DNA from 3 places in the Buttiauxella sp. BIGb0471 genome. Region 3 is predicted to be linked to each of the others. Evidence: riboswitches for the same ligand, from Rfam matches in the RefSeq annotation. Region 3 holds a riboswitch; each other region holds the start of a gene.

Region 1 (5,578 bases), on a different contig from region 3:
ACAATAGTCAGGGAAAATATGGCAATCATTGATGATGCAAGCGCCAGATGGCCGATGTAGTGCCCTACCGTAAATTCATTTTTTATCGATATATAATTATCAGTGTAATAGCCTAACAAAATGAGCATGAAAACCCATAATGGGCTTATGAGCGCATGGCCCAATCGGATTGAGCCCCAAAGCATTATTGGTAATAGTAATACTATGGAATAATCAGTGAATATTAAAATGTCATTTCTTGTCGTAATCATGCAGTACATAATAGCAATTAAAAGCATTGCCCATACTAGCTGACTTATTGCATGTGGCCCATTAACAATCAAATCTTTTAACTGGCGCAAATAACTTAAAAACCATGAGGGTTTGTAGCATGAGCGGAAAAGTAAATAACAAAATGGGACACCTGTAATACAGGATGTCAGCATCCACTGAACATTGATAAGCGTAATAACACTAAAAATATTTTCATCAGAGGCTGAGATAAAATGAAATTTAAGCAGTAACCATTGGTAGAGCGCGGTAAACGTAAAACTATTAAGGCAAATAAGCCAACATATGCGTTGCGCAGAGAGGCGACTGCGCCCAAAACTTACCCTGCCTCGTTTGCCCGTTGCGCAAAAATAGAGCGTGACACAGATTAAAGCGCTACTTAACTGTGCAGCGATACTCAGGAAATCAAACAGCGGATAGTGGTAAAAACTGTAAAGGGCAAACAGGGCTAACGTCGGGAGTGCCCTGCGATGGTATAAAATCAGCAATGCTGTAATGATGGGTAAGGTCAGATCATAAAACCGTAGCGGTATCCCAACTATTTCAACACTATGGCATAACTTCGCAGCAAGCGAATATAAAAAGAAAAATGTGACACATATTTTAATGTGCTGTTGAATGCTTGCTGAGAAAACCATATTTTTAGCGTAAAATCCTAAATGTGATTAATAAACGCGCGCTGCCCAATATAAGATATTTTAGAATATCATGTTTTTATTAAACGAACACTTAACAGTTTTGTGGTTATTAATTTCATATGGAACTTTGTGTTAGTTAATTGGAATATACGCCTGCGTGAAAATAACTTGTTGTTTCTTTGCTATGAATGTTGTTTTTCTTGGTTAGATGTTTTTAATTCTTGTGAATATGTGATTGTCATTATAATAATGTAATTCCATGATGACATTCTCTTGTTATATTCACAAAGCTATCACTGTTACGCATGAATATACTCTCTGCTAAAAATGTTAATTACTTGTTGATGCCCGCTATTAATTCTATGTATAAATTACTCTAAACAATACAGCGTGAAGAAAGGGCAACAGTATGGAAATAATCACACCGAGATTGATCCTCCGGCCACTTCGTTCGGAAGATGCCGAGCAAATTCAAAACGTATTTCCGCGCTGGGAGATTGTGCGTTACCTGGTTTCTACTGTTCCGTGGCCTTATCCACCTGGCGCGGCAAAACATTATGTCGATAATGTTGCGCTGCCTGCGGTAAAAGAAGGAAAGGGCTGGTTCTGGTCCATTCGGCGTAAAGAAAATCCGCAGGAATTAATTGGGCTAATTTGTCTGATGGATACTCCAGATAACAACCGTGGTTTCTGGTTAGTCCCGGAATGGCAAGGACAGGGCCTGATGAGTGAGGCCTGCGGTGTAGTGAATGATTTCTGGTTTGAAACACTCGAGAAAGACGTGTTACGCGCGCCAAAGGCCGTCGCCAATGACCGTTCCAAAAACCTTTCCATCCGTCACGGTATGCGGCTTATCCGCACCGAAAAATCGCAATATGTGAGTGGAGAAATGGATTCGGAGCTTTGGGAAATAACCCGCGATGAATGGCGGCAATTCAAAAAGTTAACGTCGTTGGCTTAACATCTGGCAGCACAGGCGGTTTACAGTCACTGTTGCGCGCATTATTCTTCTGAACGCAAAAATATGATTTATCAATGACTCGGGGTGCCCTTCTTTGTGAAGGCTGAGAAATACCCGTACCACCTGATCTGGATAATGCCAGCGTAGGGAAGTCAGATGCCTGCCTGGTCATCTCTTCTTCACGCCAGGCAGGAGCTTACAAGATGCAACCTGACCTGTTACCCGGCCACTGCGCCGCCTCGGTTTTACATAACTTACGCAGCACTCCCCCTTTAGTCCATTGCATGACCAATGATGTGGTGCAGGGTTTTACCGCCAACGTGCTGCTCGCCATTGGCGCGGCTCCCGCTATGGTCATTGAGCCTGAAGAGGCCGCGCAATTTGCCCCCATTGCCAGTGCATTGCTGATTAATATCGGAACACTCACCGCCGATAGCAGTCGCGCAATGCTGGACGCCATTCACGCCGCGAATCAATCCTCCACGCCATGGGTACTCGATCCGGTTGCCGTCGGCGCTCTGGCGTTTCGTACCCGATTTGCCCGCGAAGTTCTCGCGCTAAAACCTGCCGCAATCCGGGGTAATGCTTCAGAAATCTTAGCCTTAGCGGGGGAGCATTCCGCAGGCCGTGGCGTAGATAGCGCTGACGACGCACTTTCTGCATTACCCGCAGCCCTTAAACTGGCGCAGCTTACTGGCGCGGTGGTGGCCGTCACCGGCGAGGAGGATTACATCACCGATGGCGAACACGCCTGGAGCGTGGCGGGCGGCGGCGTGTTGATGACGCGCGTGGTCGGCACCGGTTGCGCGCTTTCCGCCGTGGTTGCCGCTTGCTGCTCACTGCCAGGGACGCGGCTGGATAACGTGGCTGCCGCCTGCCAGTTTATGAAATTCGCCGGGGAACAGGCGATTGCCGTGAGTCGCGGTCCTGGCAGTTTTGTCCCGGCGTTTCTTGACGCACTTTACGGACTTAATGCGGAGGCTCTGGCATGAAAGGGCAAAACCGTATTAACGCATTGACGATTGCTGGCACCGACCCGAGCGGGGGGGCGGGCATTCAGGCTGACCTGAAAACATTCTCGGCACTGGGCGCGTATGGCGCCAGCGTGATCACCGCGCTGGTGGCGCAAAATACCCGCGGCGTGCAGTCTGTTTATCGCATTGAACCGGCATTTGTCGCCGCCCAGCTTGATTCTGTGCTCAGCGATGTGCGCATCGACACCATTAAAATTGGCATGCTGGCTGAGACCGATATCGTTGAAGCGGTGGCGGAGCGGTTGGCTTTTTACAATGCACGCAACGTGGTGCTCGATACGGTCATGCTGGCGAAAAGTGGCGACCCATTGCTTGCGCCCTCTGCGGTAGAGAGCCTGCGTCGTCGGCTGTTGCCGCAAGTGGCGTTGATCACCCCGAATCTGCCTGAAGCCGCCGCATTGCTGGACGCACCACATGCACGCAGTGAGCGAGAAATGAAGGAACAGGGCGATGCGCTGCTGGGAATGGGGTGCGAAGCGGTGTTGATGAAAGGCGGCCATCTTGATGACGCCGAAAGCCCGGACTGGTTATTTACCCGCGACGGCGCGCAACGTTTTACCGCTCCGCGTGTCCAGACTCGCCACACTCACGGCACGGGATGTACGCTTTCTGCGGCCCTTGCCGCACTTTATCCGCGCTATCTTGACTGGCCGAAGACTATTTCGGCGGCGAAAGCGTGGCTATCTCAGGCGTTAGAGCAGGCGGATTCGCTGGAAGTGGGCCACGGAATTGGACCGGTGCATCATTTTCATCAATGGTGGTAATCGAGGTAATACCTGTATAAGACCATTGAGTTATACTGGTTTCACCTTATCTTCCGGACATTTGCGCGAAATGGAACAGGTTCACCTTCAGCTCATTGAACAACTCGTCCAGCGGTTTTCGCAGGCCGACAACACGCCGCTGTATTTGAAATTCGCCGAAACGGTGAAATCGGCGGTACGCAGCGGTGTGTTGCCGCAAGGGAATATTCTGCCGGGGGAGCGAGATCTCAGTCAGTTGACCGGTGTTTCGCGCATAACGGTGCGCAAAGCAATGCAGACGCTGGAAGATGAAGGGGTGGTGACCCGTTCCCGAGGCTACGGCACGCAGATTAACAACACGTTTGAGTATTCGCTGAAAGAGGCGCGTGGCTTTTCGCAGCAAGTTGTGTTGCGCGGTAAAAAGCCTGACACACTGTGGGTCAACAAACGCGTGGTGAAATGCCCGGCAGATGTGGCCGAGCAACTGGCGATTATCGCCGATAGCGATGTTTTCCTGCTGAAACGTATTCGTTATGTCGATGAAGATGCGGTTTCGGTGGAAGAGTCTTACGTGCCAACGGAATTAATCGCGAATGCTGATGACATCGGCGTTTCGCTGTATGACTATTTTCGCAGCCAGAATATTATCCCGCAGCGAACGCGCAGCCGCGTCAGCGCCAGAATGCCCGACAGCGAGTTCCAGTCGCATATTAAGCTGGAAACGCCGGTGCCGGTTCTGGTGATCAAACAGGTGGCGTTTGACCCGCAAAACCGGCCTATCGAATACAGCATTAGTTATTGTCGCAGCGATTTATATGTGTTTGTCTGCGAAGAATAATACCCGTCATACTTCAAACGGCATCTTTGTTGGCTGCGTTCGCTTGCCCGAATCGCTTAGTTGACTAAGCTCATCGGGACTCGCTCTCTTGCCGCCGCGATGTCGCTCGAATTATTTTGGGTATTGGCAGAGTTGTTCAATAAAGGGGGCGCAATCGCCACCGCGGTGGCTAACGACATAAGAAGCCACGGCATTACCCAGACTTACCGCATCGCCGAGGCTCCAGCCCGCCGCCAGCCCAGCCAGAGTACCACCCGCATGGCTGTCGCCTGCGCCAATCGTATCCACAACCACGGCTGGGAACGGCGCTGCCAGACCAATACTCTCCGCTGAAGCAAACCAGGCACCTTCTTTGTCGAGCCGCACTATTAACGGCGAATCGTAGCGCTCAAGCCATTTCTCGCAAATTCCTGCAATATCATCGCCCGCCACATTCAACCACTGCGCGGCAATTGCTGCTTCCTGGCGGTTAAGGGAAACCATCGGTTTGCAGGCCATAATCCGTGCCAGTAGCGGCTCAGGAATATCAGCAATCCGCGGGCCAAAATCGATAAATGCGCTCACGTCATGCAGCGATTCCAGCCAGTTCACCAGTAAGTCGGCACACGGCCCGGCAAGTTGATATCCAGACAGCGAAAGCAGGGTACCGGGCGCAAGCTGCAATTTATCCAGCCACTGTTGATTCCACTGGTGCTCGACGCCACGAAACGACATAAACGTTCTTTCGCCGTCCGGCTCCACCAGCGCCAGGCACCAGCCGTTATCACCGCTGGTGGTGTGGATTTCGCTGATGATTCCTTGCTTTTCCAGGCTTGAGCGAATGATATCCGCCCAGGTTCCCTGGCCAATCGGGAGCGCATTTTTTGAGGCAATGCCCAGGCGCGACAGCGTGAGCGCGATGTTCAGCGCGCAGCCGCCGATGTTCACGCTTTGCTGTTGCAGTTCGATATCACATCCGCGCCACGGCAGGGCGTAAGCGTCGGCTATGACGTCAATAACTGCCGAGCCGAGCACGCAAACCGGGCGTTTCGCCGTAAGTGTCGGCAGGCGGGAATGCAATTCACTGGCGTTCATTTTGCGCCTCCCTTTGCTGG
Region 2 (5,578 bases), on a different contig from region 3:
GCCATCCAGCAGAAACACTTTGGGTTGCGGTAAAATACTGTTGATAAAACTTAACCACTGGCGACCGTTTCATATGTACCTCCTCGCTTTCAACGTTGATGATTATTGGCGTAATATGAGGAAAGTTAAATTGATGAGTTTCTGACAGGAGTTCCTCTTTTATGAGTTCGAGTCGTCTGCAACAACAATTCATCCGCCTGTGGCAATATTTCGAAGGTAAACCGCAGGATACAACGTTGAATGACCTGGCCTCGCTGCTGAATTGCTCCCGCCGCCATATGCGCACGCTACTCAGTGCGATGCAGGAAAAGGGCTGGCTGAGCTGGAAAGCGGAAGTCGGACGAGGCAAACGTTCACAGCTCGAATTTCTCTACACGGGCCTCGCACTCCAGCAACAGCGGGCAGAGGATCTTCTCGAGCAGGACAGAATTGATCAACTGGTGCAGATCGTCGGGGATAAAGCCGCGGTGCGCCAGATGCTAATCTCCCATCTCGGACGCAGCTTCCGGCAAGGGCGACATATTCTGCGCGTTCTTTACTATCGCCCGCTGCTAAACCTATTACCAGGCTCGGCTTTACGCCGTTCAGAAACGCATATTGCCCGGCAAATTTTCAGCGGCTTAATTCGCATAAATGAGGAAAATGGGGAACTGGAAGCGGATATAGCTCACCACTGGCAGCAAATATCCCCATTACACTGGCGTTTTTATTTGCGCCCTGGCATTCATTTCCACCATGGCCGCGAGCTGGATATGCTGGATGTCATGACCTCTTTGCAACGGATTAATGCGTTGCCGCTCTATTCTCACATCACGCAGATTAGCTCCCCAACCGCCTGGACACTGGATATTACACTCTCACAGCCGGATAACTGGCTGCCGTGGTTGCTTGGCAGTGTTAATGCGATGATTCTGCCGCGTGAGTGGCAAACGCTGGACAACTTTTCCCGTCAGCCAGTCGGCTCCGGCCCCTATTCGGTCGTGCGTAACAACACCAACCAACTGAAGATCCAGGCCTATGATGATTACTTTGGCTATCGCGCATTAATAGACGAAGTGAATTTCTGGGTGCTGCCAGAAATTGGCGAAGACGTCAGTTGTGCAGTGCAATTATCGGGAATGCCTGACAGCGAGAAAGCGGTTGAAAGTCGCCTGGAAGAAGGCTGTTACTACATTTTATTTGATAGACGCTCGCAATCCGGCAGCAATGAACAAGTGCGTCGCTGGTTGAGCCATGTGCTGGCACCTATTCACCTGCTTTATAGCGCGGGCGAACAAAACCAGCAGTATTGGTTCCCGGCATACGGCTTATTGCCACGCTGGCACCACACCCGACCGCAACCGGTAGTCGAAAAACCCGCAGGGCTTGAGTCCGTTACACTGACGTTCTATCGCGACCACGTTGAGCACCGGGTTATCAGTAAAGTGATGGAACAATTGCTGGCACGCGTAGGCGTAAAACTGGTGGTGCAAGAAGTCAGTTATGAAGAGTGGCATCAGGGTGATGCCGAAAGCGATATCTGGCTTAACAGCGCCAACTTCACCCTGCCGCTAGAATTTTCACTCTTTTCGCATCTCTATGAGGTGCCGCTCATTCAAAAATGTATTGCGATTGACTGGGAATCCGATACCCGTAAATGGCACAACGGTGAGCTTTCACTGCCCGAGTGGTGCCAGAAGCGCGTTGAGAATAATGACATTTTGCCGTTAATTCACCACTGGCTGCGCATTGAGGGGCAACGCAGCATGCGTGGCGTGAGGATGAACACGCTCGGCTGGTTTGACTTTAAATCGGCCTGGTTTGCACCACCGGAACCTTAATACTTTCGATTCATTCACAGAATCATTACAATGCTCGCGTTCTCAACGGGGTGCTAAGACGAAAGTCTGGCTGAGATAATACCCGTCGAACCTGATCCGGATAATGCCGGCGAAGGGATTTGAGGCTCCATTCTCAAAGTCCTTTGCCACCCCTAATTCCAAGAGGTGCAAAGTGTTCAAAAAATTCCTACCGTTACTGGCACTCATCGCTGCCCCAGTTTTTGCCAAACCCCTACTGACTGTTTACACCTACGACTCCTTTGCCGCCGATTGGGGTCCAGGTCCTGCGGTGAAAAAAGCCTTTGAAGCTGACTGCAATTGCGAGCTGAAATTCGTCGCACTTGAAGATGGCGTCTCTTTGCTAAATCGCCTGCGCATGGAAGGAAAGAACACCAAGGCTGATGTGGTTCTGGGCCTGGATAACAATTTGCTGGAAGCGGCGGCGCAAACCAAATTGTTTGCCATCAGCAATGTCGACAGCAGCAAACTGAAAATCCCTGGCGGCTGGAACAACGACACTTTCGTGCCTTTCGACTACGGCTATTTCGCTTTCGTCTACGATAAAAACAAACTGAAAAACCCGCCGAAAAGCCTGAAAGAACTGGTCGAAAGCGATCAGAAATGGAAGGTGATTTACCAGGATCCGCGCACCAGCACGCCGGGTTTAGGCCTGCTGTTATGGATGCAAAAAGTTTACGGCGACAAAACACCTGAAGCCTGGGCGAAACTGGCGAAGAAAACCGTCACCGTCACCAAAGGCTGGTCTGAAGCTTACGGCCTGTTCCTGAAAGGCGAAGGCGATTTGGTGATGAGTTACACCACCTCTCCGGCGTATCACATTATCGAAGAGAAAAAAGATAACTACGCAGCGGCGAATTTCAGCGAAGGGCACTATTTGCAGGTAGAAGTCGCTGGTCGTTTAGCTTCCAGCAAGCAGCCTGAACTGGCTGAGAAATTCATGAAATTTATTACTTCGCCAGGCTTCCAGAACACCATCCCAACTGGCAACTGGATGTACCCGGTAACGGACGTGAAATTGCCAGAAGGTTTTAACGGTCTGGTGAAACCGCAGACCACGCTGGAATTTAGCCCGCAAGACGTCTCTTCCCATCGCGCAAGTTGGATTAGTGAATGGCAACGCGCCGTCAGCCGCTGATCCCCGGCTGGCTGATTCCAGGGCTATGCGCCGCTACTCTCGTGGTAGCCGTAGCCCTCGCAGCTTTTCTGGCGCTGTGGTTTAACGCGCCGCAAACCGATATCCGTGCTCTGGTGCAGGATAGCTATTTGTGGCACGTGCTGCGTTTCTCGTTCTGGCAAGCATTCCTCTCCGCTGCCCTTTCGGTATTTCCGGCGATTTTCCTCGCCCGCGCACTTTACCGCCGCCATTTTCCGGGGCGGCTCGCGCTGTTACGTCTGTGTGCCATGACGCTCGTGTTGCCGGTGTTAGTCGCCGTGTTTGGTATTCTGACGGTGTATGGCCGCGAAGGTTGGCTGGCCTCATTGTGCGCCTGGCTGGGCATTGAATGGGTTTTCTCGCCGTATGGCCTTAAGGGCATTTTATTAGCTCACGTCTTTTTTAACCTGCCGATGGCGACGCGTTTGCTGCTTCAGGCGCTGGAAAATATCCCCAGCGAACAGCGCCAGGTCGCCGCGCAGTTGGGAATGCAGGGCTGGAACTTCTTCCGCTTTGTTGAATGGCCGTGGCTACGCCGCCAGATTCTTCCTGCCGCCGCACTCATTTTCATGCTTTGTTTCGCCAGTTTTGCCACGGTGCTTTCACTGGGCGGCGGGCCGCAGGCAACGACCATTGAACTGGCTATCTTCCAGGCGCTGAGTTACGACTACGATCCCGCCCGTGCGGCGTTGCTCGCATTAGTACAAATGATTTGCTGCCTGGGTCTGGTGCTGATGAGCCAACGCCTCAGCAAAGCGATTCCGGTGGGTATCAGCCAGATGCAAGGCTGGCGCGACCCGCAAGATAACTTGCGCCGCAAACTGTGTGACGGGCTGCTTATCGTACTCGCACTATTATTGTTATTACCGCCGCTGATAGCGGTCATCATTGATGGTATCAATAGCGGCCTGGGTTCTGTGCTGTCACAACCGATTTTATGGCAGGCATTATTCACCTCATTACGAATCGCCATGGGTGCAGGGTTAATCTGTGTGGTGATTACGGTGATGCTGCTGTGGAGTTCGCGGGAACTGAGCCTGCGCAACCGCGCATTTGCCGGACAGGCGCTGGAACTGAGCGGCATGTTGATTTTAGCCATGCCGGGCATTGTGCTGGCGACCGGCTTTTTCCTGCTACTCAATAACAGCGTGGGTTTGCCGCAAACCGCTGACGGTATAGTAATTTTTACCAATGCGCTGATGGCCATTCCTTACGCGTTGAAGGTGCTGGAAAACCCGATGCTGGATGTCGCGGAACGCTACGGCAAATTGTGCCAGTCACTCAATATCAGCGGCTTAAATCGACTGCGCTACATCGAGTTACGGGCGCTCAAACGCCCACTGGCGCAGGCGTTAGCATTTGCCTGCGTGCTATCGATTGGTGATTTTGGCGTCGTGGCGCTATTTGGTAATGAAGATTTCCGCACGCTACCGTTTTATCTCTATCAACAAATTGGTTCATATCGTAGCCAGGATGGCGCCGTTACCGCGCTGATCCTGCTGATACTGTGCTTTGCTTTATTCACATTGATTGAAAAACTTCCGGGACGCCATGCTAACGCTAACTGATGTAACCTGGCTCTATCACCATTTACCGATGCGTTTTTCGATGCAAATTAATGCCGGAGAACGCGTGGCGGTGCTGGGGCCAAGCGGCGCGGGGAAAAGTACGCTGCTGAGTTTGATTGCCGGTTTTCTGACACCTGCCAGCGGGCAGATTAGCCTGAACAATGAAGATCATACGCATAGCGCTCCTGCGCAGCGCCCGGTGTCGATGCTGTTCCAGGAGAACAATCTTTTTAGCCATCTGACGGTGCGTCAGAACATAGGGCTTGGGATAAATCCCGGCCTGAAGCTGAATCTTGAACAACAACAGCGTCTGGCGACCATTGCCAGTCAAATGGCGATTAGTGATTTGCTCGACCGTTTGCCTTCACAGCTTTCTGGCGGCCAGCGCCAGCGTGTCGCCCTCGCCCGCTGTCTGGTGCGCGAGCAACCTATTTTGCTGCTCGATGAACCTTTCTCAGCACTCGATCCGGCGCTGCGCCAGGAGATGCTGCAATTGCTTGATGACCTGTGCCGCCAGCAGCAACTGACGCTGTTGATGGTGTCACACAGTGTTGAAGATGCGGCACGCATTGCCGAAAGAAGTCTGGTGGTGGTCGATGGCCGTATCGCCTGGGATGGCGACACGGCAACCTTATTGAGCGGGGAAGCCAGCGCATCGGCGCTGCTGGGTATTAGTGGTGGCCAGTAAGCACTTTCCACAGAATATCGCGGTAAATCGGCATTAATGGGTGCATTTGAATAGCCGCAAAACTGCCTATCGCCAGCACCGCCATAGTGGGTGCTAACCAATGCAAACGCGCGCGCGGCAAGTATTGGGTTAAACGGTCAGCACTGGCTTTACCGCTACGCCACCAGCGCCAGCACAACCAGCCCGCCAGCCAAAGGCCCAGCGCGACCAGCAGTAACAACCATTTAAAGCTGCCGCTCTGCATATCCGCCGGGATATCAATGGCGGCTCCCGCCAGAATCCCCGGCAAGAAGTAGATTGGCGGCCAGAAAATGCAGCCGATAATGTT
Region 3 (5,578 bases):
AAAGCACTCTCCTGCATACACGCACCGATAGCCACTTTTTTTCGCCCCACAAATGTAGACCAGACGGGGGGCTAATTGGAAGCCTTCAGGGGTGACAATTCGGACTGTAAGTCACGTTTTGCTGTCTTACTGCTGCAAATTTATACCAATATTGCTGCTACCCGCTTCGCGCAGGTCTGCACGCAGCCCTTTGATCAGCTCAATGTCGCGTTCTTCGCAGTCGGCTAACAGGCGGAAAATTTCCCATTGAATGTCCCATTCTTCTTCAACGGCAGGGTTTTCTCTCAGCTCTTCGTCGGTCATTTCACGACCAGCCTGGGTCATTTCCAGCATCGCAACGGTCGTAATTGACGCTTTACTGACTTCAATCGCATGTTCCAGAGTTTCCCCGGAAAGACGTGAATGAAGGAGTTCGCTCAACGCAACGCATGCATCAATCGCCGGGTAGACACCGTAAATATCATAGTCATCAGCAACCGGGATGCCTTCCTCGAGCTTCTCAAGTTGGCTATCAAAGTTTACTTTCGCATCTTTGACCGTCAAGGTTTCCCAAATCAAATCGAGAATTTTGCGATATAACTGAGGATCACCAAATTCAGTCTGCTGGCAGAACATGGCGTAATTCGGATACATACGTTCGCATAAAGAAGCCATGAAAGTGACATGTTGCCAGCTTTCCAGTTTCTCCAGGCGCAGATGGATTGGGTTTTGTAACATAGCGATGTCTCAAAGACGGAATATTAGCGGCAGTTTACCTTAATCACCCCTGAATTGCTTGCCACCGCGTGAAAGCCGGGCGACCTGATGCCACGGCATCAGCCCAGCGAGTCGGCTCCGGTAAACGATAACCCACCAGACAGCGATTCACCCATAACAAAGCCGTATCGAGGCTGACACGATGGCCTGTTGAGACAAACAACGGATTGCAGCGCTTTTTACTGCGCAGCACCCACGCCAGCGGTTCGCCTTTATCAGTCAGCAACTGGCACGAGCCGGGTTCCTCCGATAGCGGCTCAAACTTCCCACACAGACGTTTCTTGGCAACGCCTATCGTTGGCACGTCCACCAGCAGGCCAAAATGGCTGGCAACGCCCAAACGCCGGGGATGCGAAATACCGTGACCGTCGACAAACAGCAGGTCAGGTTTTTGCGACAGCATTTCCCACGCGGCAAGCAGTGCGGGATATTCACGAAATGAAAGGAAGCCGGGGATATAAGGCATTGAGGTGGCGACACGCGCCACCTGATATTCAACCAGTTCGAGGGAAGGATATTTCAATAGCACGATGGCGGCGCGCGTGACGTCGCCGCCCTGCTCAAACCCAACGTCAGCCCCGGCGATGAACCGGGGAGGATCTTGCTCCAGGCGATCTTCGCGGATCACCTGAGAAGCTAATTCGATCTGTTGTTTACGAAGGATTGCAAGATCCATTCCCTCTCCGGACTTTTACAGGTGATACGGTTTCGACAAACGGTGCACCGCTTCAACAAATGCACCCGCGTGCTCTGGCGGCACATCCTGATGAATACCGTGGCCGAGGTTAAAGACGTGGCCTTCACCTTTACCGAACCCAGCCAGAATCGTTGCCACTTCTTCTTCAATACGCGCAGGTTGTGCATAAAGCATGGATGGGTCCATATTGCCCTGAAGCGCGACTTTATGGCCAACACGGCGGCGAGCATCGGCGATGTCGGTCGTCCAGTCTAAGCCCAGCGCATCACAACCTGTTTCGGCCATCGCTTCCAGCCACTGACCGCCGCCTTTGGTGAACATCGTCACCGGCACGCGACGACCTTCGTTTTCACGCAGCAGGCCATCAATGATTTTGTGCATGTAATAGAGCGAGAATTGTTGATAATCACGCCCAGTCAGCACACCGCCCCAGGTATCGAAAATCATCACCGATTGCGCACCCGCTTTGATTTGCGCATTCAGGTACAGCGTGACGCTTTGCGCCAGCTTATCGAGCAGAAGATGCAGCGCTTGCGGGTCGGCATACATCATCTTTTTAATCACGGTAAAGGCTTTGCTGCTGCCGCCTTCAACCATATAAGTCGCCAGCGTCCACGGGCTGCCGGTGAAACCAATCAGCGGCACTTCGCCTTTTAACTCGCGGCGAATAGTACGCACCGCGTTCATTACATAACCCAGTTCATCTTCTGGATCAGGAATCGGCAGTTTTTCGACATCGGCACGGCTGGTAATTGGCGAGCGGAAACGCGGGCCTTCACCGGCTTCGAAAAAGAGACCAAGCCCCATCGCGTCTGGCACGGTGAGAATATCGGAGAAAAGGATAGCGGCATCCAGCGGATAGCGACGCAGCGGCTGCAATGTCACTTCACAAGCCAGCTCCGCATTTTTGCACAGCGACATAAAATCGCCTGCGACAGCGCGCGTGGCTTTGTATTCTGGCAAGTAACGACCTGCCTGCCTCATCATCCATACTGGCGTGGTATCTACAGGTTGGCGTTGCAGCGCCCGCAGGTAACGGTCGTTCTTCAGTTCAGTCATTTTGAATTTCCTTTGGCTGTATCGCTCAAGTTTATCACTCATAGTCCGCGCGACACAGGGCGACGGTATCTTCAATCAAACGACGCGCCACCGTACCTGGTGGCGGCAACAGCGGGAGCTGATCATATCTATACCAACCCGCGTCAATTAACTCTTTCGGGTCAATTTTAATCTCACCGCTGTGATAATCCGCCATAAACGCAGTCATCAACGATTGCGGGAACGGCCAAGGTTGGGAGGTTACATAGCGTAAATTCTTCACGCGAATGCTGCTCTCTTCCATCACTTCACGCGCCACGGCTTGTTCGAGGGTTTCCCCAACTTCAACAAACCCGGCCAGCACGGTATAAACCCCGTTGCGATGGCGCGTATGTTGGGCGAGCAGGATTTGATCGTCGCGGCGAATGGCAACGATGATGCACGGTGAAATTTGCGGGTAATAACGTTCACGGCAATGGCTACACAGCATCGCCCATTCGGTTTTGCTGACGTGCATTTCATGGCCACAGTAGCCGCAGAATTTGTGCGAGCGATAGAACTCCGCCAACTGCACGCCACGCCCAGCCAGCTGGAACAAACCCACATCCTGGTCAATTACCTGACGCACAGAACCCATATCCGCCCGGCGATTTTGTCGCACCAGCCAGACAGGCTCGTTTTCCCATTCGCCGATGGGTATTCCCACTGCGCCATCTAATTGAAATTCCTCTGCCGCTCCGTGAGGTAGCTCACCTTTGGGCAGCCACAGTTTTTGTTCATGACTGACGATAAACCAGCCCTGATCTAACTTTTGAATTACGCGTTCCATAACCTGGTGCACATCCCCGAGTTCGCTGGTATAAACAAATAGTCGTAACACTTTTGGGTACGTTTGCGTCACATCTCTACTCACGGAGTCAATCATGCTTAACCAGTTAGAAAACCTGACTGAGCGCGTTGGTGGTAGTAATGAGTTAATCGACCAATGGCTTCATGCCCGCAAACATCTGTTGGTAGCTTATTACAATATGGTTGGGATCAAGCCTAACAAGGAATCCCATACTGCGCTCGATGAAAAGGCTCTGGATAATTTTTGCCATAACCTCGTGGACTATCTTTCTTCCGGCCATTTTAATATTTATGAACGCATTATCAGTGAAATGGAAGGTAGCAGCCCACTTTTAGCCGCCACTCATCTTTACCCACAACTTGAAGCCAACACCCAGCAAATCATGGATTTCTACGATTCGCATCTCGAAAGCGCAATCGATCATGATAATTATATTGAGTTCCAGAAAGCACTTTCCGGCATTGGTGAAGCGTTAGAATCCCGCTTTTCGCTGGAAGATAAACTGATTCAGTTGGCGTACGACCACGATCTAAATGACAGTGCTAATGAGACCGGCAGCCTTGCACGTCCGGCTTGAGTTCTGCTCTGTTAACGCGTAATTTACATATCGACCCGTAGCAATACGGGTTTCTTCTTGTCGGAGTGCCGAGTGTTTAACTTAGTTAAGCACCGGCTGAGACCGTTAATTCGGGATCCGCGGAACCTGATCAGGTTAATACCTGCGAAGGGAACAAGAGTAATTCTGCTTTTGGGTTCACCCGTGCGCGGGCGCCCCACATTCATTACTCCTCCGTTGTTCTGACAAGCCACTTCCTGATAATTACTGGAATGAGCTATGTCTACTACTGAAAAAAAACCAAACCGTCGCGAACAGCGTGCTGCTGCCCAACACTTTATCAATACCCTCGAAGGCACTGCTTTCCCTAACTCTCAGCGCATTTACCTCACCGGCTCGCGTGATGATATCCGCGTGCCGATGCGTGAAATCCAGCTTAGCCCGACCGCCACTGGCGGTAGCAAAGAAAACCCGCAGTTCACCCCTAACGATGCCATTCCGGTTTATGACACTTCTGGCGCATATGGCGACCCGGCTATCAACATTGATGTCCTGCGCGGTCTTTCGCCACTACGTGAAAACTGGATTGCCGAACGTGATGATTGCGAAATCCTGACCGACCGCAGCTCTGCCTACACCAAAGAGCGCCTGGCCGATGACGGTCTGGATGAATTGCGTTTCGAAACACAGCTCACACCGAAGCGGGCTAAAGCCGGGAAAACCGTCACGCAACTGCACTATGCTCGCCAGGGAAGAGTGACGCCGGAAATGGAGTTCATCGCCATTCGTGAAAATATGGGCCGCGAGCGTATTCGCGATGAAGTTTTACGCCACCAGCATCCAGGCCAGGGTTTTGGCGCTCGTCTGCCAGAAAATATCACGCCGGAATTTGTGCGTGACGAAGTGGCGGCTGGACGGGCAATTATCCCCGCCAATATCAACCACCCCGAATCCGAGCCGATGATTATTGGACGTAACTTTCTGGTGAAAGTGAACGCCAATATTGGCAACTCGGCGGTCACCTCCTCCATTGAAGAAGAAGTGGAAAAACTGGTCTGGTCCACGCGCTGGGGGGCAGATACCGTAATGGATCTGTCTACGGGCCGCTATATCCACGAAACCCGTGAATGGATTTTGCGTAACAGCCCGGTCCCCATCGGCACCGTGCCAATTTACCAGGCGCTGGAGAAAGTTAATGGCATCGCCGAAGACCTGACCTGGGAAATGTTCCGCGATACGCTGCTGGAACAGGCCGAGCAAGGCGTGGACTATTTCACGATACACGCCGGAGTACTGCTGCGTTATGTGCCGATGACCGCCAAACGCCTCACCGGAATTGTTTCGCGCGGTGGCTCGATTATGGCGAAATGGTGCCTGTCGCATCATCAGGAAAACTTCCTGTATGAGCACTTCCGCGAAATATGCGAAATATGCGCGGCTTACGACGTTTCGCTCTCTTTAGGCGACGGCCTGCGCCCCGGCTCCATCCAGGATGCCAACGACGAAGCACAATTCTCTGAGCTGCATACGCTTGGCGAGTTAACCAAAATTGCCTGGGAGTACGACGTACAGGTGATGATTGAAGGACCGGGGCATGTGCCAATGCAGATGATTCGCCGCAACATGACCGAAGAACTGGAGCATTGCCACGAAGCGCCGTTCTACACACTCGGCCCGCTGA

What was found. A riboswitch is a leader RNA that binds a small molecule or an ion and turns the genes downstream of it on or off. The one in region 3 is predicted to bind thiamine pyrophosphate.
Region 1: linked by a shared signal. The riboswitch ahead of thiM (hydroxyethylthiazole kinase) and the one ahead of thiC (phosphomethylpyrimidine synthase ThiC) in region 3 are both predicted to bind thiamine pyrophosphate.
Region 2: linked by a shared signal. The riboswitch ahead of thiB (thiamine ABC transporter substrate binding subunit) and the one ahead of thiC (phosphomethylpyrimidine synthase ThiC) in region 3 are both predicted to bind thiamine pyrophosphate.

The regions. Positions count from the first base shown of each region.
Region 1 is NZ_JANUEU010000001.1:449,219-454,796, forward strand. Features, by position in the region: gene M2371_RS02065 (EAL domain-containing protein) at 1-908, opposite strand, end outside; gene M2371_RS02070 (GNAT family N-acetyltransferase) at 1,318-1,869, shown strand; TPP riboswitch at 1,940-2,036, shown strand; gene thiM (hydroxyethylthiazole kinase) at 2,073-2,861, shown strand; gene thiD (bifunctional hydroxymethylpyrimidine kinase/phosphomethylpyrimidine kinase) at 2,858-3,667, shown strand; gene M2371_RS02085 (GntR family transcriptional regulator) at 3,738-4,484, shown strand; gene M2371_RS02090 (PfkB family carbohydrate kinase) at 4,596-5,558, opposite strand; gene M2371_RS02095 (ADP-ribosylglycohydrolase family protein) at 5,545-5,578, opposite strand, start outside.
Region 2 is NZ_JANUEU010000003.1:367,360-372,937, forward strand. Features, by position in the region: gene sgrT (glucose uptake inhibitor SgrT) at 1-73, opposite strand, end outside; gene sgrR (HTH-type transcriptional regulator SgrR) at 162-1,820, shown strand; TPP riboswitch at 1,857-1,956, shown strand; gene thiB (thiamine ABC transporter substrate binding subunit) at 1,993-2,976, shown strand; gene thiP (thiamine/thiamine pyrophosphate ABC transporter permease ThiP) at 2,952-4,562, shown strand; gene thiQ (thiamine ABC transporter ATP-binding protein ThiQ) at 4,546-5,250, shown strand; gene M2371_RS12470 (DedA family protein) at 5,234-5,578, opposite strand, start outside.
Region 3 is NZ_JANUEU010000011.1:22,811-28,388, reverse strand. Features, by position in the region: gene M2371_RS21175 (YjaG family protein) at 127-717, opposite strand; gene nfi (deoxyribonuclease V) at 761-1,432, opposite strand; gene hemE (uroporphyrinogen decarboxylase) at 1,448-2,512, opposite strand; gene nudC (NAD(+) diphosphatase) at 2,547-3,320, opposite strand; gene M2371_RS21155 (Rsd/AlgQ family anti-sigma factor) at 3,415-3,918, shown strand; TPP riboswitch at 3,970-4,088, shown strand; gene thiC (phosphomethylpyrimidine synthase ThiC) at 4,177-5,578, shown strand, end outside.